Regions from separate parts of the Agrobacterium sp. NPDC090273 genome, predicted to be linked through region 2. Evidence: predicted binding sites of a transcription regulator. Region 2 holds the regulator's gene; each other region holds the start of a gene.
The links. Region 2 encodes LexA, which represses DNA repair genes until DNA is damaged. Its sites were predicted from a motif close to TGTTCNNNNTGTGTTCNG; they were not measured.
Positions count from the first base shown of each region.

Region 1 (7,215 bases), 350 kb from region 2:
TGCACCGGCATTCACCCGTTGGAAACTGCGGTTCGGATTGACGACGAGCGAGGCAAAGGACATGGCAAAAATTGCCATGAGCAGCACGATGATTGTAAGGCGGCGTATCAGCTTGGCCATGTCCATTCCCCTTATTGGAGTTGATAGACAGAGTTTTGCCATAGTTGGACTGAACCGATGCTGAGAACCCGGTTCATATGGCATTCAGGGAGGTTAATAGGGCCTTTCCCCATTCTGGGCCGTTAAAAGATGCAGGGATCGTCGCCCCTGCGATCCCATTATGTCAGTGAGGTCTCTGCACGAGCGGTTATTTCGCTGATGAAATCAGCAATCGCCTCGGGGTCTGTGGCATCGACGACCCGCAAGCCATGCTCCTGCGCGGCGGCAAACATTTCGGTGTTTTCCCTGAGGGATCGCTCGATGAAAGCGTCGATCAATTGCCGTCGATCGGCGTTACCATCATCATAAGCGGCTTCGCGGCGCATTCTCTTCAACAGCAACTCGTTCTCGGCATGGAGAAAAATTCCGGCAACGCTGCGACCGATCAGTGGCGATATATATTCAGGTCGCAAGGCCGCACCCTCGAAAACCGTGAGTTCGCCCGTGCCAGCCCGCTTGTCGAGCAGGCTTTGGATGAGCGGCCAGATATTCTGATGATGGACCCGAAGGAACCAGCGGATCGTTTCGGGTGAAAGGCTCTTATAATATTCTTCGACAGGCCCGGGGATGGCTGGCCACGGTCGGCCGGGATGGCGGGCAAGGCTATCGGTGGAAATGGTCTCGCAGCGCAGCTTTGCGCTCAACTGCTTCGCTAATGTTGTTTTGCCGACATGCGAGGTACCCGAAATCAGAATTGTCGAAAGGGTCACGCGCATGTTTCTGCCTCAGTCTTGGTCGGCACGGCGCAACGATACATAACGGGATAAAAGGGGTCTACCCTCTCGCCATGCGTTGCGCCCGCCGTCTGTTTTTAGAGGCGTGTCCAGGTCTGTGACTTGCACAGCACTTTCAGCACACAGCCCTTCATGCTGAGCGAATTGCCTGAAACGGTGCCAGAGCCACTATAGGTCTTGTCATTGGCCGGATCGGTAATGTCGCCGGAATAGCTATTGCCGGTGCCGCTCATCTTGCCGATCTGTTTTCCAGCGTGCTTGCCGGTCTTCAGCGTCACGCAGAACGCCGAACCGCAAGGAGCAATGGCGGCGGTTTCGCCGCTGGCGGTTTTCCAGTTGCCTTCAATGGCCTCGCCGGCAAGGGCAGAACCGCCCAGGATGACAAGCGCTGCGGCCAAAATCGTCATTCTCTTCATATGGACCTCCCAATCCAGTGTGCTGAAGTCGGTCATACCTTGCGCTTCAGCACACGCATCTCCTCATGCGAGTGAAGAGATTTATAATTAACGTGAACGTAAAAGGAAATATCTTTGCCGCGGATTTTCATGTTTTTCCGCAGAAGAGAGACGGGAAGAGCGTTGGCTTCAGAAACGACGTTTGGCGCATGGTTTAAAAAGGGTTGAATTCCATTCGTAAAGCTTTCGTAAAAATGCGCAGAAAGTCCTTAATTTCCGGGCCTCGGCATATTTAACAAAAACCCAACTTTACCAATCGTTTGGACTTTGTTTGCGGCCCATTAATCATGCCTTTTAAGCGCCCGTTGAAGGCCCGCTGTCATATTGGGGTCATCGAAAGCGCAGGGAAAACCTGCCAGCTGGAAGGACGAAAAAAGCCGCAGAAGACGGTGGGTCCGGAAGGCAAAACGCCCGCTTAGAGGCGAAGAAGACAGAACCAACGCAGGTTACGAAACAGGGATAAGAACAATGGCACGCTTTGAAATTCGCGACATCGAAATGGCGCTTGCCTCCGGCGAAAGCCGCGTCGAAACTCTTTGCAATCTCGGTCTGGTCTATGCGACCGGCCGGGGCGGCAAGGTGGATCTGGTTGCGGCTCACAAGTGGCTCAACATTGCCGCCATTCGCGGTTCGGAACGGGCGGCTTCATTGCGCGCCGATCTGGCCCGCAACATGAGCAAGGCGGAGCTCGCCGAAGCACTGCGTGCCGCACGCGAATGGATGACCGTTCACTGACAATACCGCGCTAAAGTCGGCTGGTTATCTCAGGCCGATCTGGAACAGAACAACGATTGCCTTCATTTTCCGGCCACGGTTCCTCCAGTCCCGTTACCCGGTATAAACGAAAGTCAAACCCGAAGGGGAATGCGGCGAGGGCTTCCAGGGAGGAGGCTTTTGCGCTGACACATCGAACCGCGACCAGCAGAAACAAGGCTGGCGCGGTTCTTTTATATTTGGGTTGAAGCTGGCGGAAAAAACGATTCCGCCCCAGCGCGTTACGCCGGCCCGTTGAATCGTTTTCCGATCATTCTCAACCGAGCGTTTTCAGCACTTTCGGCAATGCCTGTTCGAAAAGGTCAAGCTTGTCGGCTGTCCCGGCGCTGACGCGGATGCAGCGGTTCAGTGGTTCGACGCCCGGCATACGAATGAACACGCCGTGCTCCATGAGACCATCGACAATGCCACGCGCGTAAGCGCCGTCACGATGGCAGTCGATCGTCACAAAATTGGTCGCAGAGGGGAGTGGCGACAACCCATTGTCGCGGGCGATCTGAGAGATACGATCGCGCGCAGCAGAGATTTTACCGACCACTTCGTGCAGATATTCCTGATCCTTCAAGGCTGCCAATGCAGCGGCAACGGAGACGCGCGCCATGCCGAAGTGGTTGCGGATCTTGTCGAACGCCTGAACATTTCCCAGCGTGCCGATAGCATAACCAACACGCGCGCCGGCAAGGCCATAAGCCTTCGAGAAGGTACGCATGCGCAATACGTTAGGTTTGCCGATCAGGGCATCGATCGCAGGTACGGCGCTTGCCGGTGCGGTTTCGCAATAGGCTTCATCCAGAATGAGAAGGCAGGTTTCCGGCAATGCGCGGGCAAAAGCCACGACCTCGCCTGCTTCCCACCAGCTTCCCATCGGGTTGTCGGGATTGGCGAAATAAACCAGCGGCGCGTTTTCCTTAATGACGAGATCGAGCAACCCATCGAGGTTTTCGTGGTCGTCAACATAGGGCGTTGTTACCAGCTTCCCGCCGAACCCGTTCACATGGTAGTTGAAAGTCGGATATCCGCCGAAAGACGTCACAACGGGCGTACCCGGTTCGACGATCAGGCGGGCAATTTCACCCAGAAGCCCGTCCACGCCGCCGCCGATCGCGACGTTATCGCGAGAAATGCCATGGTGAATGGCAAGCGCTTCCTTGAGTTCAAAGTTTTCCGGATCGCTATACATCCATGTGTCGACTGCTGCGTCCCGCATCGCCAGCAATACGGATGGAGCCGGGCCGAAACCGCTCTCGTTTGCACCAATGCGTGCTTTGACCTCAAGACCCCGATTGCGCTCGATGGCTTCCGGACCAACGAAAGGTACGGTGGAGGGAAGAGAAGCGGCGAGAGGCGTAAGGCGCGAAAAAGCGGACATTGCAGAAATTTCCAGTACCTGTTGAGAAAATCGGCCACACAATAGGTCGAAAAACCGAGTGCGCAAGGCGCGCTTGGCGCTGCGAAGGCTGTTTTGGAACAGATTTCTTCGCGTGTGGAGACGCGCGCAAAATCATACCGTCATTGTCAGGCGCTGGTTTCGAAGCTCAGTCTGCGCACATGATGCAGGAATTCCGCATCGATCAGCATGTTGAAGCCGACTGTGGCCATTTCTTCTTCACGACGGATCAGCGTGCAGCCGATCTCGTCGCGAATGCCAAGGATTTCGAGATAGAAATTGACCGGCATTTCCAGATGCGGGCTGACCTCGATTTCCGCGCCATAGAGAGAAATGGTGCGGACAAGGCAGCGCATTGTATTCTTGGCGCTCAGATGATGGCCGATAAAGGTGATCTTGCCGGGGCGGTCAATCTGGAATTTCTCATACATCTCGTCCGGAGCGACGCTTCGGTGTGGATCGATATTCATGGCCATCACAACCTCCCAGGCTGTTTTCTTCTTGTTTCCATTTTAGATCATCTTCCTTGCCGGGAACTGAACGAAATACATTCAATTGATTTGACCGCGATCTCGTCGTTCCCACAGGACTGTGTCGAAGATGATGTTTCCATTCAGAAAACTGGACGGAAGCAGTGGTGCAAACACACGGGAGCCCGTTGTGTTCCACTACGGTGCATGCCGCTTCTTCGCCGGTTGACGCGGCCCGTACTTGGCGTTACGCCTTTGTCATACTTATGTTGCGCATCGCTGGAAAAACTTTCCGTCGCGATCATTCCGGGAGAAACATGTGGCGGACAGGCTGGTAATTGTCGGGGCGGGGCAGGCGGCTTTCGCACTGGCGGCAAAACTGAGGGCTTTAAAAGACCAGCGCCCCATTACCATCATCGGCTCGGAGGATGTTTTTCCCTATCAGCGCCCGCCGCTTTCGAAAAAATACCTGATGGGCGAAATGACCTTCGACCGGCTGATGTTCCGGCCAGAGCAATGGTATGCGGAAAACGATGTCGAAATCCGCCTGTCCACCTGGGTCGAAGAAATCGACCGTGTGGGCAAGATCGTGCGCATGCAGGACGGAAGCTCGCTTTCTTATGGCAAGCTCGTTCTGGCCACAGGTGCCACGCCGCGTCTTCTGCCCGCCAGCATTGGTGGCGACCTTGAGGGCGTTCTGGCGGTTCGTGACAAGCGCGACGCCGACAGGCTGATGCGGGAGATGAAACCGGGCCGCAGACTGCTTGTGATCGGTGGCGGGTACATCGGGCTGGAGGCTGCGGCTGTTGCTCGCAAACTTGGTCTCGATGTGATGTTGATCGAAATGGCGGAGAGAATCCTCCAGCGCGTCGCCGCAAGGGAAACCGCCGATATCATGCGGGACATTCACGTGGCGCACGGTGTTTCGATTCGCGAAAAGACCGGCCTTGTTCGCCTTGTCGGCATGGATGGCAGGGTTGCTGCCGCCGAATTGTCGGATGGTTCGACCATCGATGTCGATTTCGTCATCGTCGGCATCGGTGTCACACCGAACGATCGACTAGCCCGCGAATCGGGAATCGATGTTGGCAACGGTGTCGTGGTCGATGAATTTACCCGTACCTCCGACAAGGACATCCATGCAGTTGGTGATTGCGCCCTCCTGCCGTGGGAAGAGGGTCAGGTTCGGCTGGAATCGGTTCAGAACGCTGTCGACCAGGCAGAGGCTGCCGCGACCGTGTTGGCTGGCACCGAACGCCGTTATGAACCGAAACCCTGGTTCTGGTCGGATCAATATGATGCCAAGCTGCAGATTGCCGGCTTTAATCTGGGCTTCGATGAAACTCTGCTGCGCCCCGGCGTCCGTGAGGGCAGCTATTCCGTCTGGTATTTCCGCCGTGGCCGATTCGTTGCCGTTGATGCGATTAACGACGCCAAAGCCTATGTCACCGGCAAGAAGCTGCTGGAAACCGGCGTAGAGCCGGATCGCGCCATCCTTGCTGATCCATCTGCCGACCTGAAATCATTACTGTCTTGAGGAATCACCATGCCTGCCCCTGAAAACCGTTTCAAAACCGCCATTCATGCCGGTAAGCCGCAGATCGGCCTCTGGCTCGATATGGCGGAGGCGATTACCGCTGAAATCGCCGGAACCTCGGGCTTCGACTGGCTGGTCATTGACGGCGAGCATGGGCCAAACGATCTTCGTAGCATTATCGACCAGTTGCGCGCACTGGCCACATCGCCGGCTGAGCCCGTGGTGCGTGTACCGGTCGGTGAAAGCTGGATGATCAAGCAATTGCTGGATGCGGGCGCGCGCACGCTGCTGGTGCCGATGGTTGATTCGGCCGAGCAGGCGAGCGCACTGGTCAGCGCCATGCATTATCCACCGCGCGGCATTCGCGGTATGGGCGCAGCTGTGGCGCGTGCTTCAGCCTTCAACACGATCACCGATTATGCCGATACGGCATCTGACAATGTGTGTCTTCTGGTGCAGGCTGAGACGAGGGCGGCAATCGCCGATCTCGACAATATCCTTGCGGTTGATGGCGTGGACGGTGTTTTCATTGGTCCGGCGGATCTTGCCGCCGATATGGGATATCTCGGCCGTCTGGACGCTCCGGAAGTGCAGGAAGTCATCGAAGCGGCAATCACCAAGATTGTGTCCTCGGGCAAGGCAGCCGGTATTCTCACCTTTAATGAGACTTTTAACCGCCGTTATCTCGAACTTGGCGCGTCGTTTGTCGCTGTCGGCGCAGATGTGACGGAGTTTGCAGGCGCGCTGCGTTCGCTCTCTGCCCGCTACACGGGTGAAACATCGCCGGCGCCATCCAGGTCGGGATACTGAGCTGACTTATAGTAGTCTGACCGAAGGAGGCATACCCCTCGGTCTTATATTCTAATCGTCGTTACTTGCGTTGAGTTGTTCCGGCGGAATACCTTCTTCGCCGGAGGCGAGATAACCGTGATTGATCAGCGCAGCACGCAGAATGCGCTCGATAGCCTCATCATGGCCAATTCCGTGATCTCTCGCAAAGGCTGAGATTGCTTCTTCGATATCGACGCCAAATTTCATTTTGCCCCTCCGCCCGTCTCGATAGGTCTATACGCGAATAGGCAAGGGAAGTTCTCTCCCCTTGCCGTTTTATTCTAGGCTAGTGCTGATTAGCGCCAGCGGTAGAGGCTGCTGTTGGAAGACTGCTGTTGTGTGCTGGTGCCGACAACGTAACCAATCGCAAAACCGAGCGCGCCGACAATTGTCAGCAAGGACGTCGCTGTCGCGGGATTCTCTTTCACCGCTTCCACGACCTGATGGCCTTGGGTGCGTACGTTCTGCGCCGCCTTGCGAACACGGCCACGTGCTTCGCCGAGCAATTCGGATGCGTCGTCGCCCGCGTCTTCCACGCGAGCCGACACAGCCTTTGAAAGCGACGCGATCTGCGTACGAAGCTCCGCGATCTGATTCTCGATCGTTTCTTCAACAACATTCAGTCTGGTTTGAGCCATGTGAGCACCTCTTTTGTTACCGGTCAGAAAACGCCGACGCCGGCGAAAGGTTCCCTCCTAGCCAAACAAGTTGCACCGCAAGGGCCGTAATGCCGCACCTTTTGTGGATTTTAGGCTTTATATATAGGCATCGAACAGACATGCTGCCTCAGCCCCAGCCACAGCTTTTTCATTCCTTCCGCGAAAAAGCCTTGCATTCATTTTTTATACGCAATAATCAGGCCGCACCG
Region 1 covers NZ_JBIVYN010000001.1:1,268,183-1,275,397, reverse strand. The annotation lists gene ACIQT8_RS06340 (hypothetical protein) at 1-126, opposite strand, end outside; gene ACIQT8_RS06335 (AAA family ATPase) at 279-875, opposite strand; gene ACIQT8_RS06330 (DUF2147 domain-containing protein) at 971-1,309, opposite strand; gene ACIQT8_RS06325 (sel1 repeat family protein) at 1,817-2,083, shown strand; gene ACIQT8_RS06320 (pyridoxal phosphate-dependent aminotransferase) at 2,379-3,491, opposite strand; gene ACIQT8_RS06315 (hypothetical protein) at 3,638-3,985, opposite strand; gene ACIQT8_RS06310 (NAD(P)/FAD-dependent oxidoreductase) at 4,299-5,516, shown strand; gene ACIQT8_RS06305 (aldolase/citrate lyase family protein) at 5,526-6,326, shown strand; gene ACIQT8_RS06300 (hypothetical protein) at 6,378-6,554, opposite strand; gene ACIQT8_RS06295 (hypothetical protein) at 6,644-6,985, opposite strand; tRNA gene ACIQT8_RS06290 (tRNA-Ser) at 7,215-7,215, shown strand, end outside.
Region 1: ACIQT8_RS06325 (sel1 repeat family protein) is a predicted target of LexA. The motif match lies at 1,773-1,790, and genes of this name have one in related genera.

Region 2 (7,215 bases):
GAGGGCAAGGCGCGGCTTTCGCCGCCTTCGGGCCCGGCTTTGCCCGGACTGAACGATTTCGCCTTCGCCTCCTATTTTCGAGGCATCGGCGCCACGGGCTTCTTTTATAGCGCACCGAAAGCGGTGTCGCTTGCCGGTGATGCCGGTGAGAAACCGCAGAGCTGGCTGAAAGATGCGGGCACCTGGCTCTATCTTTTAAGAAGTGCCATTGCCGAACGTGTCCGCTCCGTTATCGGCGGAGATGCCGGTGCTTTCGCGGCGTCCATCATCACGGATGAAAGAAGCGCCATATCCGCCGATACGATGGAGGCGTTGCGTGTCTCTGGCCTCGCTCACATCGTTGCCATATCCGGCCTCAACATGGCGCTGGCATCGGGCATATTCTTCGTTGGCCTGCGGATTGGTTTCAGCCTGTTCCCGGCCTTCGCGCAGCACTGGCCCGTCAAGAAGATCGCTGCCTTCCTGGCGCTTCTGATGACGCTTGCCTATTACCTGATCTCCGGCTTTGCCGTTTCGGCGGAGCGCGCCTGGCTGATGATGTCGGTTCTGCTGATCGCCGTACTGTTCGACAAACCGGCGCTCAGCATGCGCAATGTCGCCTTGTCGGCCCTCATCATTCTGGCTTTTTCGCCATCGGAAGTCATGGGGCCGAGTTTCCAGATGTCTTTTGCCGCAACCATCGCGCTGGTTTCGGCCTATGCCTTCTGGAGCCGTTGGCGGGTGGATCGCGAGCGGCTGTTCGTCGGTCAGAAACCGGCATGGATGAAGGTCAGTGAAGCAGCCATCGCCATTGTCGGCGGCGTGGTCGTGACATCGTTGATCGGCGGCCTGTCGACGGCTGTCTATTCCATCGAACATTTTCATCGTGTCACCACTTATGGACTTGCCGCAAACCTCGCCGCCATGCCTGTCATGTCGCTGATTGTCATGCCTTTCGGCCTGATTGGCATGCTGCTGATGCCCTTCGGGCTGGATGCGCCGTTCCTGAAGGTCATGGGCTATGGCATGGCCATGGTGATTGAAATCGCCAATGGCGTCGCCTCATGGGGCGGCAGTGCCGCAATCGGCCGCCAGCATGGCTGGTTTCTGGCGCTTTCCACGGCAGGCTTCCTGCTGCTCTCGCTGTTTCGCACGCGGCTTGCCCTGTCAGGCATTCCTCTGCTGTTCCTGGCTTTCGGCCTCTCTGTGGCCGAACATCACCGCCCGAGGCCCGATCTGCTGATCTATGAGGATGGAACGCTGGTCGGGCTGGTCGGGGAGAGCACGGTGGCGACAACCAAGACACGACCGTCCGGTTTTGTATACGACCAATGGTCCCGCGCCTTGCTGCTGCCGGAAAAAACCGTCTCACCGATCTTTCTCAAGACCGAGAAAAAGATGAAGGAGACCAATCCGCAGAGCGCCCAGCCGTCGAGGGAGAGCCGGCGCCTTTCCGATGAGCAAAGGGCGAAGGCGATTGAGGATATCGGCAAGGCGCTGGCTGCAGCGGGTCAGGGCTTTACCTGCCACAGAAGTCTCTGGTGCGCTGCCCGCAGCGCCAAGGGCCAGCGCATCGTCGTTCTCGAGGATACGTCGCTGACCGGGGCAGCCTGCGATATCGCCGATATCATCGTCACCAGCAGACGAACCTCATTCCAGCAGTGCCGTTCGGGCGCGGTGCTGTTCAGCCGCGATGTCCTGCGGCGCATAGGTTCGGTGGAAATGACGCTGTCTCATGAGAATGAAGGCGGGCCGATTGGACGGTTGGCGACGGCCATGGCGGGCACGAACCGCCCTTGGAGCGAACACCGCTCCTATGATTGGAAAACTCGGTCGTTTGACCGTGAGACATCTGAAACGATCGAGGAACTGGTTGCGGCGACGCCATAAGGGCCGCCGCACCAATGACGATTTTTCAAGCCTGGCTGCGCAGATCGGCAACCACGGTTGAGACGTCGCGGATCTCCTGTTCATGCGGTTCGTCGCGCCAGATTTCCTTCAGGCCGGCGTCGTACCAGTCGCGCATCGCCGGAAGGGCGAGAAGACGCTCCAGATAGGCTTTTGCCGCTGGTGAAAGGTCGGCGCCAAAGGACTGAAAACGGAACGCCACGGGTGAGAAGAAGGCGTCGACAGCGGTAAACTCCGCACCGGCCAGATACGGGCCACCAAAGCGGGAGAGCCCCTCGCTCCACAGTGCATCGATCCGGGCAATATCCGCCGCAAGACCCTTATTGTCCGGGTTCGGCGTGGCACGGATGCCGACGCACATGGGGTAGAAATTGCGCAGCGAGAAAAAGCCGGCATGCATTTCGCTGGCCGCGGACCGCGACCATGCGCGGGCGATGGCGTCAGCGGCCCAGACGCCATCATGCCGTTCCGCCAGATATTCGACGATCGAAAGTGATTCCCACACTGTCGTCGTGCCATCCACCAGGCAGGGCACCTTGCCGGTTGGCGAAAAAGTGGTGAAGGGCACATCCTGCCCGAATGGCACGAGCTTTTCGTTGAAGTCGATGCCCAGCGTGCGCATCAGCACCCACGGTCGCAGCGACCAGGACGAGTAGTTCTTGTTGGCGATATAAAGATCGTACATGGCATGCTCCCCGATATGATCTGGCTTTCTTACGACCAGGATACACGCTTCGAATATCGAAAATATTCCATGGCTCCCATAAGCCGAAATGATGGGTCGGTTCGAAATGAGCCGTTACACCGGATCATGCAATCAGACCGGCACGCTGTCATCCAGCGAAGCGGGCCGGTTCAGTCGAAATCAGACCGTCTGCCCCCCGCGCTTCCTCATCGTTTTCTCGCGCCAACAGATGCCGACCGGACTGGCTTGGCTTCTGTTGTGAAGGATCACCGTCGCTCGACCAACGTTTTTCGCGGGAGCGCTCCGGCAGGCGGTGTCTCGTCAGACAAAACGCAGCCTCACGATTTATTCGGCAAGACTATCCAGCACCCGACCAATCTCTCTCCATCATGCCAAAGATTGTTCATATCCCTGCCGAGATAAAGCCGATGCTCAGGACCCGGTTCCACACCGGATCTGTGTTTCAGCCCTTTATGGGCACGACGCAAAACACCGCAAATGACACAATCCATTGTGTCACGCCCAAAAGCAAAACCGCCAGCCAATGGCCAGCGGTTCAAGCGTCGATACAGATCGATGCGGCGTTAGTGATAACGCCGGATAAGGCCAACCAGCTTGCCCTGGATTTTCACCCGGTCAGGTCCGAAGATTCGGGTTTCATAGGCCGGGTTTGCAGCCTCGAGCGCAATCGAAGCGCCCTTGCGGCGGAAGCGTTTCAGCGTTGCCTCTTCGTCATCCACCAGTGCCACAACGATGTCGCCCGGATTGGCCGTGCTGCCATCGCGAATGATGACGGTATCGCCATCAAAGATACCGGCCTCGATCATCGAGTCGCCCTTGACCTCCAGCGCGTAGTGTTCGCCAGAACCCAGCATGTCCACAGGCACTGCCACGTCATGCGTGTTGTTCTGGATCGCCGAAATCGGCACACCGGCCGCGATACGGCCCATGACGGGAACATTGACCGCACCGGCAAAATCATTGCTGGCGGGTTTCAGCGATGGGGCAGGGGCTGGCTCAGGCGCCTTAGGCTTGCCAAGGCTGCCTTCGATAACGCTTGGCGAGAAGCCGCGTTGCGGTTTCAGGCCGGGCGAATAGGCCTCGGGCAGCTTGATGACTTCAAGTGCGCGCGCCCTGTTCGGTAGCCGGCGAATAAATCCGCGTTCTTCAAGCGCGGTAATCAACCGGTGGATACCGGATTTGGAAGCAAGATCGAGTGCATCCTTCATTTCATCGAAGGACGGCGGCACGCCGGATTCTTTCATTCGCTCATGAATGAAGAGAAGCAATTCCTGTTGTTTGCGCGTCAGCATGAGGAAAACACCCTTGAGAATCGCATCGAAAAGTTGCGAAACAAATACAGAACGAACACTATATGTTCCATATGTGTTCTGCAATCCCCTAAAATTTCGTGAAACTGCAATCGGTTATTTTGATGAGTGACGCGTTTTGTTCCGGTTGTGTGTCCCAGGCCCCCGAAACAGCGTTTCAGGCAAATTGATCCAGCTCCTAAAGCGCGTCACGCAATCTCACGTCGGCCAGCGCACCAAGGCTTCGCGGCCAGCTTCCGTCAAACCATAGACGCCCCGCTCAAGCCGTTCGAACCAGCCATAGACGTTCGATTGCAATATCTTGCCGGCATCGGGGGCGTTCAACTTGACTTCCCGAAGCCGGAGCGGTCCTTCGGAGAGCGCTTTCGCACATCCCAGCGCCTGCTGGCGATAGGCTGTCATCTGCGGCATGCGTGTGCTGCCGCCAAGGACCGGATCACCCTTGCGTTTCTGGTGTTCGCGCATCAGCCGCGAGCGTCGTTTCGGGTTGGTGCGCGGCATCGGCGATACCGAACTGACGATGACACTGACATGACCGCCTTCGGAGACGGCAAGCATGCCAATTCCCAGCCGCCGGCAAAGATCGCGGTAACGCTTATCGGTCTCGCGCCCTCGGCCACTGACAGACATTTTTGCCGCGATCCAGACTTCGTCGGATATCGCGGCACGATCGATCGCCTGAAGGATCAGCTCGAGATTGAAGGCGAGTTTCAGTTCGCACACCACCACCACAGGCGGATCACCGTCACTCATCCCGACAAGGTCGCAGCCGCCGATTTCGCCCTTTACCGTATAGCCGGCATTTTCAAGGAAGGCTTTCACAGGTTGGTAGAGGGAGGTTTCCATGCGGGCACTCGGAAGAAAGAATCGTCTGGCGACCATACAGCAAGACGGTGCTGGATCACGACACCCCTTGAAAACTGAGGGGCGCCACCTCATCTAGGGATCATCACCCGTTATCGATGGCTTGCAGCAGTGGTTTTCCTCGCGCAATGCTGTCCGGGTCTGCAAAGGGCGCTCTCCAGAAACGGATCGAGCGCCCTTTGTGTTTTTCGCAACGGGTCTCGATGGAAAAAGGCATCAGGATAAATCTCCGGGGATTGCCGCAACCCCGCAGGCTTCGAATGAAAACGCTTACACCTTTTTTACGATCTTCTCAGCTTCCCACGTCTCTGGGTTGCCAAATGGCTGTGTCACGATATCTACGGCCCTGCTTTCGAGGGTCATGTGGACATGACCGGATCGTCTTGTGGGACAGAAGGCTCTTTGCCGCTCAAAGCATCTTTCTGAAATCGTGATGGATCGCTGCCAGTGTCTCCGCATGGAGATATGGCGCGTGAGCGGGAAAATTTCGCATGAAACGCATGAAATTCGCATTGTTTCTGGGCCTGCTGGTGGCCACGGGATGCCAGACCGTGTCGCCCAATTCTCCGGAAGCTTTGAAGCGCGCCGAATATGACCGGTTGCTTTTGAACTCCACAGTCGCCAACTGCAAATTGATCGTGGAGCTCAATCAGAAGCGCAAGGCGCAGAACAAGGAGCCGACGCGGGATAACCAGTGCGCATATATCCTGAAGAACAACAATCTCAACGCCGGGCCGCACGCCGCCAACTTCATTCCCGACGTCGGTATCAACGGTATCCCGATCCCGCTCGGCAGTCTGGTGCGCCTCGCCGTTGTTGCAGACAGAAACCAGCGCGAAAAGAAAGCGCTGGAAGCAACGCTGCCCGCCTGGGTCTCCGCTCAGGGCGAAACCGCCACGCACGTCTATCGCATCCTGCTGACGCAGGGCTTCAAGCCGGATGAGGTGGACGGACTGAAGGGCAGCGGCAAGTTTGCCGATGCCGTGAGATCGGCCGCACCGTTTGTGCAGTTCGTCAAGGACAATCCTGACACGGTAAAAAGGGCGCAGGCTTAGTTCGCCCTTCGTTGTTTGACGGGTGAAGATGTCCATCAGGTCATCTCCACCCGCTACCCGCCTGACATGCGGTTTTGGCATGTCCGGCGGTCTTGCTGCTCCCGGCCGCCGGTGCCGGTTACTGCCATGATTTGCCAGCATTGTTGCTGATGTGCTTTGGTATGGTTCGGCGTGCCGTCTGACACGGGCGCCGATCTTGCCGGAGAGGGAGCTTGTCATGGCAAAGCCTGTTGATGTCGACCATCTTGTCCTGCCCGTTGGCAACATTGAAACCGCATCACGACGGCTTTCCAGTCTCGGTTTTACGCTGGCCCCGCTGGCGCTCCATCCCTTCGGCACGCAAAACGCCTGCATCTTTTTCGAAGATGGCACCTATCTGGAGCCTCTCGCCATTGCTGACCCGGATAAGTATCGGGCGTCGATAGAGGCTGGCGATGTCTTTACCGGCAGGGATCAGGCTTTTCGGAACGCACATGGCAGCGATGGCTTTTCCGCGCTGGTCGCCAAAACCGACGATGCTCTGGCCGATCATCAGCGCTTTGTCGAAACCGGTATTTCGGCTGGCGATGTTTTCGATTTTTCCCGGCCGGTGACGTTGCCGGATGGGTCGCAAAGCGAAGCATCTTTCCGGCTGGCTTTTGCGGCGGAGGGCAGCGCGTCCGATTTCTTTTTCTTCGCCTGCCAGCGGGTCAAGGCCCTGCCGGGGGATCGCTCCGCGCTTGTGCGCCATGACAATGGTGTCATCGGTCTCGGCGAAATCCAGCTGGTGTCGGATGATCCTTCTGCGGCCGCACCGCTTGTCGAGGCCGTCTTTCAGGTTGATCGCAAGGTGTCGCCGGATGGTGATGTTCTGTTCGAGGCCGGCAACGTCGATATATATGTTGCCTCGGACCTGATGTCGCCATCGGCATCTGGTGCGGAAGAAACTGGCGAAAAGAACGGGCTGCGCGGCGCAACCATCGTTTTTTCAACGGCAGATATCGCCGTGACAGAAGCGGTGCTTGCTGCTAATGGCGTTCCCCATATGAGAGAGGGTGCCCGTCTGATGGTACCCGCAGCACCCGGTCAGGGCGTCGCATTCGCCTTCGAGGAAAAATGATGAGCGTTACCAACAATCTCAAAGTCACCGCCGGAGACGGCGCCACCAAGGTGTCCTTCTGCAACACCGAGCGATTCTCGCTGATTGCCGGTCCCTGCCAGATGGAAAGCCGCGATCACGCCTTCATGATTGCCGGCGTTCTGAAGGAACTGTGCGACAAGCTTGGTATTGGCCTCGTCTATAAATCTTCCTTCGACAAGGCAAACCGCACCTCGCTTTCGGGCAAGCGTGGCATCGGTCTGGATACGGCCATGGAGGTTTTTGCCGATCTGAAGAAGGAATTCGGTTTCCCGG
Region 2 covers NZ_JBIVYN010000001.1:915,469-922,683, reverse strand. The annotation lists gene ACIQT8_RS04575 (ComEC/Rec2 family competence protein) at 1-1,869, shown strand, start outside; gene ACIQT8_RS04570 (glutathione S-transferase family protein) at 1,895-2,572, opposite strand; gene lexA (transcriptional repressor LexA) at 3,157-3,885, opposite strand; gene ACIQT8_RS04560 (DUF2161 domain-containing phosphodiesterase) at 4,102-4,749, opposite strand; gene ACIQT8_RS04555 (hypothetical protein) at 5,259-5,822, shown strand; gene ACIQT8_RS04550 (VOC family protein) at 6,040-6,921, shown strand; gene kdsA (3-deoxy-8-phosphooctulonate synthase) at 6,921-7,215, shown strand, end outside.

Region 3 (7,215 bases), 190 kb from region 2:
AAGAGTTGGACAAAAGCCCCGACGCGTTTCGCACAATCAGTGAAGTGGCGGATGATCTGAACCTGCCGCAGCATGTGCTTCGTTTCTGGGAAACGCGCTTTCCTCAGATCAAGCCCATGAAGCGGGGTGGGGGGCGTCGTTATTACCGTCCCGACGATATCGATCTTCTCAAGGGCATTCGCCACCTTCTCTATGATCACGGTTACACTATCAAAGGCGTTCAGAAGCTTCTGAAAGCCAATGGAAACCGTTTCGTTGCGGCCATTGCATCCGGCGATCTTGCCACGATGGAAGCCATCATGGCGGCAAGCGGCGAGAAGGAAGTGGCCGAACCACGCGTGTTGGATGCGGATGAGGACGAAGTCGTCGGCCGTGCCAAGGTTAAGCCAAGCGGCCGGTTCTTCGGTTTTGGCGGCAGCAGCAGCGATTCCGATGTGTCGATCGGCAAGTCCAGCATCGGCAAGGATGACCAGGCACTGTTGCAGGAAGCCCTGTTTGATCTTCTGGAATGCAAGCGCCTGCTCGATCAGGTTCGTTGATCCGTTATCCACAGGCATCTTGAAATGCCAACCTTTCGGAAACTCCTTTGGCCGATAATGCGGCTCCGTAAAAAGGAGTCCAACCGTGAGCAATCGAAAAACGAAAGCGCGGCGGCGCACGTCAGGAAAATCGAGTGGCGGCAGTGTATGGCCGTGGCTGTTGATGTTCGGCGTCGTTGTGGGCGGCATTCAGGCTTACGAACATCGCGATAGCCTCCTGCCAAAACGGCAATTTGCCAAGACAACGCAGCAGCCGGCCAACCCGTCACGCCCCACGGAGACCGCCAGACGCGAGGCGACGGCACCGGTGAAAACCGCGTCTATCCGTCCCTCTGCGCCCACGCTGCCGGGCAACGGCCCCATCCCGCCACGCCCCATCAACACGGTCCCTGCCTCACGGTCGGCGCAGGTTGCCACCTTGCCTGAGACACGGCCTGCCGTTGAAAAAGTCTCGCTTGGTGAAAAGAGCGGCGCCTTTGCTTTCTGCGGACAGTCCGGTCTCAACAATTGTGTGGCAGACGGCAATACCTTCTGGATGAAGGGTGTGAAGATGCAGATCGCAGGCATCAATGTGCCGCAGATCGACGGCGCACGTTGCATGGAAGAGCGCCAGCGTGGGTTCGTCGCCAAGGTTCGCCTGCGCGACATGCTGAACGCCGGTGCCTTCAACGTAGCCTCCGGCGGTAACAACGGTGCTCAACTCTCCCGCTCTGGCGTTTCCTTCGCCGACCAGCTCGTTCGCGAAGGACTGGCGCATCCGGCAGGGGCAAAAAACCAGTCCTGGTGCGGTCGGCTTTAGTGTCGAATTCGCTTTAGGGAATTCGCTTGCTAATTGTCGATGAAGCGCGCAGGCTCTTTCTTCCGGTAGCTTTTTAAAAGGGCGTTACCGTTTCAAGGTTAAATTCCTTGGCCCCAACGAAAGGAGGACATGATGTCTTCCATAAGTGAACAAGGCCTGATTACCTCTGACGATCTGAAGATGTTGCAAGTCGTATTGTCTGATGCGGGCTTCGGCTTCCATATGCTCGAAGAGGACGAGCGATCCTTTAACGCTGCCGCACGTAAAATTATTCAGCTTTTTCAGGATGGAATGACCGATCCTGATGACCTCAAAGAAGAAATGCTCTTCTTGTTCGGGATACAGAAGCGGGACCGCGTGACATTTCGAAAACCGCTCCCGCGATATGCCATTCAGGGCCTTCCTATACTCAGCAAATAGTGGGGAAAAACCCGTGCGCGCTTATGTTCTCGGCAGCATGCTGCTTTGGGGAGTGTTCTTTTCTGTCTGGTATCTTTTGACCGTTTATGCGGCCAGGACCGATTTGGATGTGATGGCTCCCAAGGCATCGGCAATAGAAATTATGTCAGCCTCTCAATGCAGTGTGGAGGTCACGGCACTTTTTGCGATGAGCGACAAGCTTTTGAAGGCTGGTGGACCGGAGGTTCCAGTCGATCTACGCAGAAATATTGAATCCTGTATTTCTTCAGATGTGGTGAGCCGAGAAAAGATTACGGCAACTCAACTCATTCGATTTTTCCCAGGTGAAAAATAATAGGATTGTAAAAATTGCGAAGGGAAAAGAAAATATCTGAGATAAATTAACTGCATTAAAACAGTGACTTCAAAACAATCTATCATGAAATTTGGCAATTTCATTGCAAATCTTGAAATTTCATCATATATACAGTCATCGACACATTGCTTGTGACGTCGGTCCAGAGCTTAGCTCCCGTCGGATTTCCTCTCAAAATATCGATCCAATCCTGCGAGGTTTCGCGGGAACAACAACGATTGCTTTGAAAGGAAATCGTTATGAACACTGGTACCGTAAAGTGGTTCAACGCAACCAAAGGCTTCGGCTTCATTCAGCCTGACAACGGCTCGACGGACATCTTCGTCCACATCTCGGCTGTTGAACGTTCTGGCCTGAGCTCGCTCGTTGATGGACAGAAGGTCCGTTACGACATCGTACAGGACCGCAAGTCCGGTAAAAGCTCGGCTGACAATCTTCAGGCAGCATAAATTTGTCATTTGCTCACAGCCGACCACGGATGTACTGGCGGCCAGAGTGGATGACGATGAGAGGTCGGGGTAACGCCCGGCCTTTATTTTTCTGGGCCTAGGAGGCTCTCATGCCGAACGTCCGTTATCACACCGGCGATACAATCGTACTCAAAGCACGCACCCGTGGCAGCGTGCAACCGAAGGGAACGGGTCAGATCCTTGCAGTGCTGCCAATCACATACGGCCTTGCCCGCTACCGGGTCCGTCTTAATGGCGAAAATTTCGATCGTAATATCGACGAGGACGATATCGACACCGAAGCCTCCACGGCTCGCGTGATTGAGGTGAACCGGGCATCCGCACATCAAAAGGCTGGTTCGAGCTGGATCGATTTGTCCGCTCTCAAAACCAGGAAATAGACCAGCGTCAGATAAGGAGAGTTTTTGCAAGTTATCGTTCGGGAAAACAATATTGAGCAGGCGCTTCGTGTCCTGAAAAAGAAATTGCAGCGCGAAGGTGTCTTTCGTGAAATGAAGGCCCGCAGTGCCTACGAAAAGCCATCCGAAAAGCGCATCCGCCAAGAGGCCGAGTCTGTTCGCCGTCACCGCAAACTGCTGAAAAAGAAGATGCAGCGTGAGGGATTGCTTCCTGCTCCAAAGAAGGCTGTTCGACCACGTTGACCACGTCATTTGAGGTCTGAAACAGCGATCTTTCGCACCCTCTGGGAGGTTACTGCAGGGTTTCTGACTACACGGTCATTCCGTTTGGATTCCAGAGTTCCTGGCATTGAACATGAGAGGTTGAGATGTCTTCCGTCTGTAAAACGTCCGTAGAAGAATTCGAACGACTGAACACTGCTCTTGTCGACGCAGGAATGCGAAACTTCAGTAATGCGACAGAGCAGTTGATCAGAATGCGTGCTGCGCGACACCTCATTGCGCAGTTTGTAAAAGACAGTGAGGAGCTGCCGCCAGTCTGATCGTTCTGGACTGCGCTTGAGAAGCGCCAGCGCCTTTTCAGGGCAGGACATTTCCGACAGACTTCACAAAAGATTGGAACGTCGATGAGCGAAACGAAGGAATTCTCGGTTAGCAGCAACGGTGATCGGTGGTCTCTGGAAGTCGAGGATGGCCAAATGACTGTGGTGCACAAAGCGAATGAGCCATCCGGCGGGCACCAGACGCGCACGTCACTTGCCGATTTCCTTGAAGAACACGCTGGAAAGCCAGAACATTCAGCGCTTCTTCAGGTGCTTGGACAGTCTCAAAGTGAAATACAGAGTCAATTGGGAGCGGAAGTCACCGAAGACTCAACCCTGGAAGAGCAGCCGGACGCCAAGGATTGACGGTATCGGTCACACTCCTGCTCCATAGAGCTGTCCGTCCACGTTGACTGTGCGTTATATCTTCCTGAAAGGAATTCGTTATGACGATTACGAAAGAGGCATTCTTCAAGCCTGAAAAGGCCCCAACTCAAAATAAGGCCTCTACAACTGATAGTGCTGCAAAACAGATCATTGCTGTAGAGGCAGCCCAGCGTGCGCAGAAAACCGCACGGTTGCGTCTCATGCGGGAAGCGCAAGAAACCGTACCAGTCTCTACGCCAACACCCCGTCGAAAAAAGTCATGATCTCCGATACCTGCTCACCGCAAGTGTTGGTTCTTGCGCGGAATTGAGATGCGTCCCGTGCCGAGACATGTCGGCAATCCCGTGCCCGTAGAGTTCTCGGAAAATCGCGAGCTACTTTTGGCGCATCACAGCTTTGCGGAATGAGAAGAGGGCGTTTTCAATCGTTGCACCGCCCTCGGGATAATGTTTGAGCCAATCGGCACAGGATGATTGTGCTGTCTCTTGCTAGGGTGTTTGCGCTTTATTCCTCGATATCACCCCGGTTTTCAGTTGGAAGCCAGCCTCGCGTAAAACCTCTACCCATGGCCGCCGTTGCGAGCGCAAGCTGCAGACGTAAATGCTGAATGTCCTCCATCAACGTCTCGATCGCAGCGCGGCTGTCGCCGTCATGCCAGGCAATGATATGTTCAACCGGATCTGCCTCCGGCTCTCTTGATTGTAGGCGCACGTTCTCATTCTCCGGTTCAAGAGTTCAAAATTGCCCTGCATTTTTCGAAAGGCACACGCCGCCGTGCCGAGCGATGTTCCTATTATGTTCTCATGGGCAAATGAGTCAAGCCCGAGTCTTTGCCGTCTTGAGATGATGGCGATTTTGCCTTAGGTCCGGGAAGGGGAGATTGCCAATGAACCATCCAAGCGAACAGCCTGAAGCCAATTCGAAACGCCGCCCGATCTGGCCCTGGCTCCTACTTGGCGCGCTGACCTTGGGCGCCATCTACGTCTATTGGGACGTCATGGAAATGATCGAGGACACCGTTCGCCTCTGGAACGATCTCGTGCAACTCTTCTGGTTGATTATTCCCGACAGGCCGGAATGATGATGCGGCCGCGAGTGAACGCGGCGCGCATGGATGACCGTACGATATTCGCTCTGTCGGTGACGATCACGCGCCAGCGATGATGTCGCAGATACCCTTGCGAACGATGTTCTTGTCGGTAACCTGCCCCGCCTGAATGCTGAACACGACATCGATCCGCACGCCGGCGCCTTTCTGCCGGGCAACAACCCGCAGCGTCTGAATTCTGCCGCTGCCCGACGTCTCCTGGTGAGCGTCCACGGTAGAAAGTGCCTTGTTGACCTGGATGCCGGAGAAACCTTCTGCCGCAACAGCCTGAGCAAGCTTCTGAAGAACGGCAGGCGCCTTCGCCTTCGGCAACTCCTGCCAGGATTTGTAGGACACAGCCGTCAGCATGGGTACGCCCGAAACACTGAAGTTTTTCTCGCAGGACGCTGCGAAGGCCGAGCTGGAAAGAGTGAAGAACGCAAGAAGCGCGATTGTCGTTTTCATCATAGATACCCCCAAACCTTTTGAAAAAACACGCTTAGCGTTTGCAGTGGAGTCGATGCAACTGAAACTTATGAGGTGTCAGATGTTCTAATTCGACCGCAGCTCACAGCGGAACTGTGGGAGCAACTGGGCATGTCTCAATATTTGGCAGACCTGACCGCAGGTATCAGATGCCTGTCACACGGCAACGTCGACTGAAAGCAGTCTCATCCGCTTAGAGTTTTGAAATATCAGGTATTTTTTATCTTCATTGGTGCGGACGGCGGGACTTGAACCCGCAAGACCAAGGGCCGGCAGATTTTAAGTCTGCTGCGTATACCGATTCCGCCACGTCCGCGCTCACTCCCATCTACACAGTGCGGGCGGTTTCGGTCAACTGCATCCATCGCCTTTTGTCGGCGTCAGCTCCGCCAGAAAATCGGCATCAACAGAACAAGAACCGTCAGGATTTCGAGGCGTCCAAGCAGCATCAGGACCGACAGCAGGTAAAGTGCGGGATCGCTGATGGTCGAGAAGTTGCCGACAGGCCCGATGATCGGCCCGATGCCGGGACCGACATTGGCGAGTGAGGTTGCCACGGCCGAGGTTGCCGTCAGGAAGTCGTATCCCATGGCGCTCATCGCCAGGCTGCCCGCAATCCACAGCGCGATGAAACAGCTGACGAAGAGAAAGACGGTGCGGATCGTTTCCGGATCGACCACCTGTTTGCCGTAGCGCACCGAATAGACCGCGTTGGGGTAGATGAGTTTCTTCAGGCCTGCTCTCGCCACATTGAACATGATGAGGAAGCGATAGGCCTTGATGCCGCCGGCCGTCGAGCCTGAACAGCCGCCCATGAAGGTCGCAAAGAACGCCACCACCACAACGAACGGCCCCCACAGCGTATAATCGTCGCTGGCAAAGCCGCCGGTCGACAGGATCGAGGTCATGTTGAAGAAGGAGTGGCTGAGGGCTTCGTCCAGCGCCACGCCATTTCGCAAATGGTGGTACACGCCAACAGCGATGGAAATGGCGCAGAGATAACCGAGAAACACGAAAATCTGCGGATCGCGCAACGTCTCCAGCCTGCGCCGCACGGCCAAAAGGATCATCACCGAGAAGGGCAGGCTGCCGAAGATCAGGAAGATCGTCGCAATCCACAGAAGGGCTGTGTTGTTGAAATAGGCGAACGAGGCGTCATGCGTGGAAAAGCCACCGGTCGCAACTGTAGACATCGCATGGTTGAGCGCATCGAAATGGCTCATTCCGGCAAAGTCGAAGGCGACGGTGCAGGCGAATGTCATGATGATGTAGATGCCGACGAAGGCGCGGGTGAAGCTGGCAAGCCGGGCGAAGGGTCGGTCGTTGCCGGTATCGGATGATTCCATGCGAAAGAACGTCATGCCGCCGACGCGTAGCAACGGCAAAATGAAGAGCCCCAGTGCCACGATACCGATACCGCCGAGCCAGCATAGCAGCGAACGCCAGATCAGGATGCCCTGCGGAGCGTGATCAAGCCCTGAAATGGCAGTAGACCCCGTCGTGGTAATGGCGGAAACGGATTCGAAAACGGCCTGCCCAAGCGTCAGATTGAGTTCCGACAGAAAGAACGGCACCGCGCCGATCACCGAAAAGACCAGCCACAGAAGGTTGACGAGCAGAAAGCCGAACCGTTTGTTGAAGCTGGTGATGGGACCGCGTGTCGCCAGCGCACAGGCAAGCGCGAATCCGCCACACATGAAACCGGACAGCGCAAACACCTTCCAGTCGTCAT
Region 3 covers NZ_JBIVYN010000001.1:1,106,673-1,113,887, reverse strand. The annotation lists gene ACIQT8_RS05540 (MerR family transcriptional regulator) at 6-539, shown strand; gene ACIQT8_RS05535 (nuclease) at 625-1,338, shown strand; gene ACIQT8_RS05530 (hypothetical protein) at 1,471-1,758, shown strand; gene ACIQT8_RS05525 (hypothetical protein) at 1,772-2,092, shown strand; gene ACIQT8_RS05520 (cold-shock protein) at 2,353-2,562, shown strand; gene ACIQT8_RS05515 (cold-shock protein) at 2,673-2,963, shown strand; gene rpsU (30S ribosomal protein S21) at 2,988-3,224, shown strand; gene ACIQT8_RS05505 (hypothetical protein) at 3,608-3,889, shown strand; gene ACIQT8_RS05500 (hypothetical protein) at 3,970-4,173, shown strand; gene ACIQT8_RS05495 (dehydrogenase) at 4,415-4,621, opposite strand; gene ACIQT8_RS05490 (hypothetical protein) at 4,797-4,991, shown strand; gene ACIQT8_RS05485 (hypothetical protein) at 5,058-5,462, opposite strand; tRNA gene ACIQT8_RS05480 (tRNA-Leu) at 5,714-5,799, opposite strand; gene ACIQT8_RS05475 (TrkH family potassium uptake protein) at 5,864-7,215, opposite strand, start outside.
Region 3: ACIQT8_RS05495 (dehydrogenase) is a predicted target of LexA. The motif match lies at 4,696-4,713, and genes of this name have one in related genera.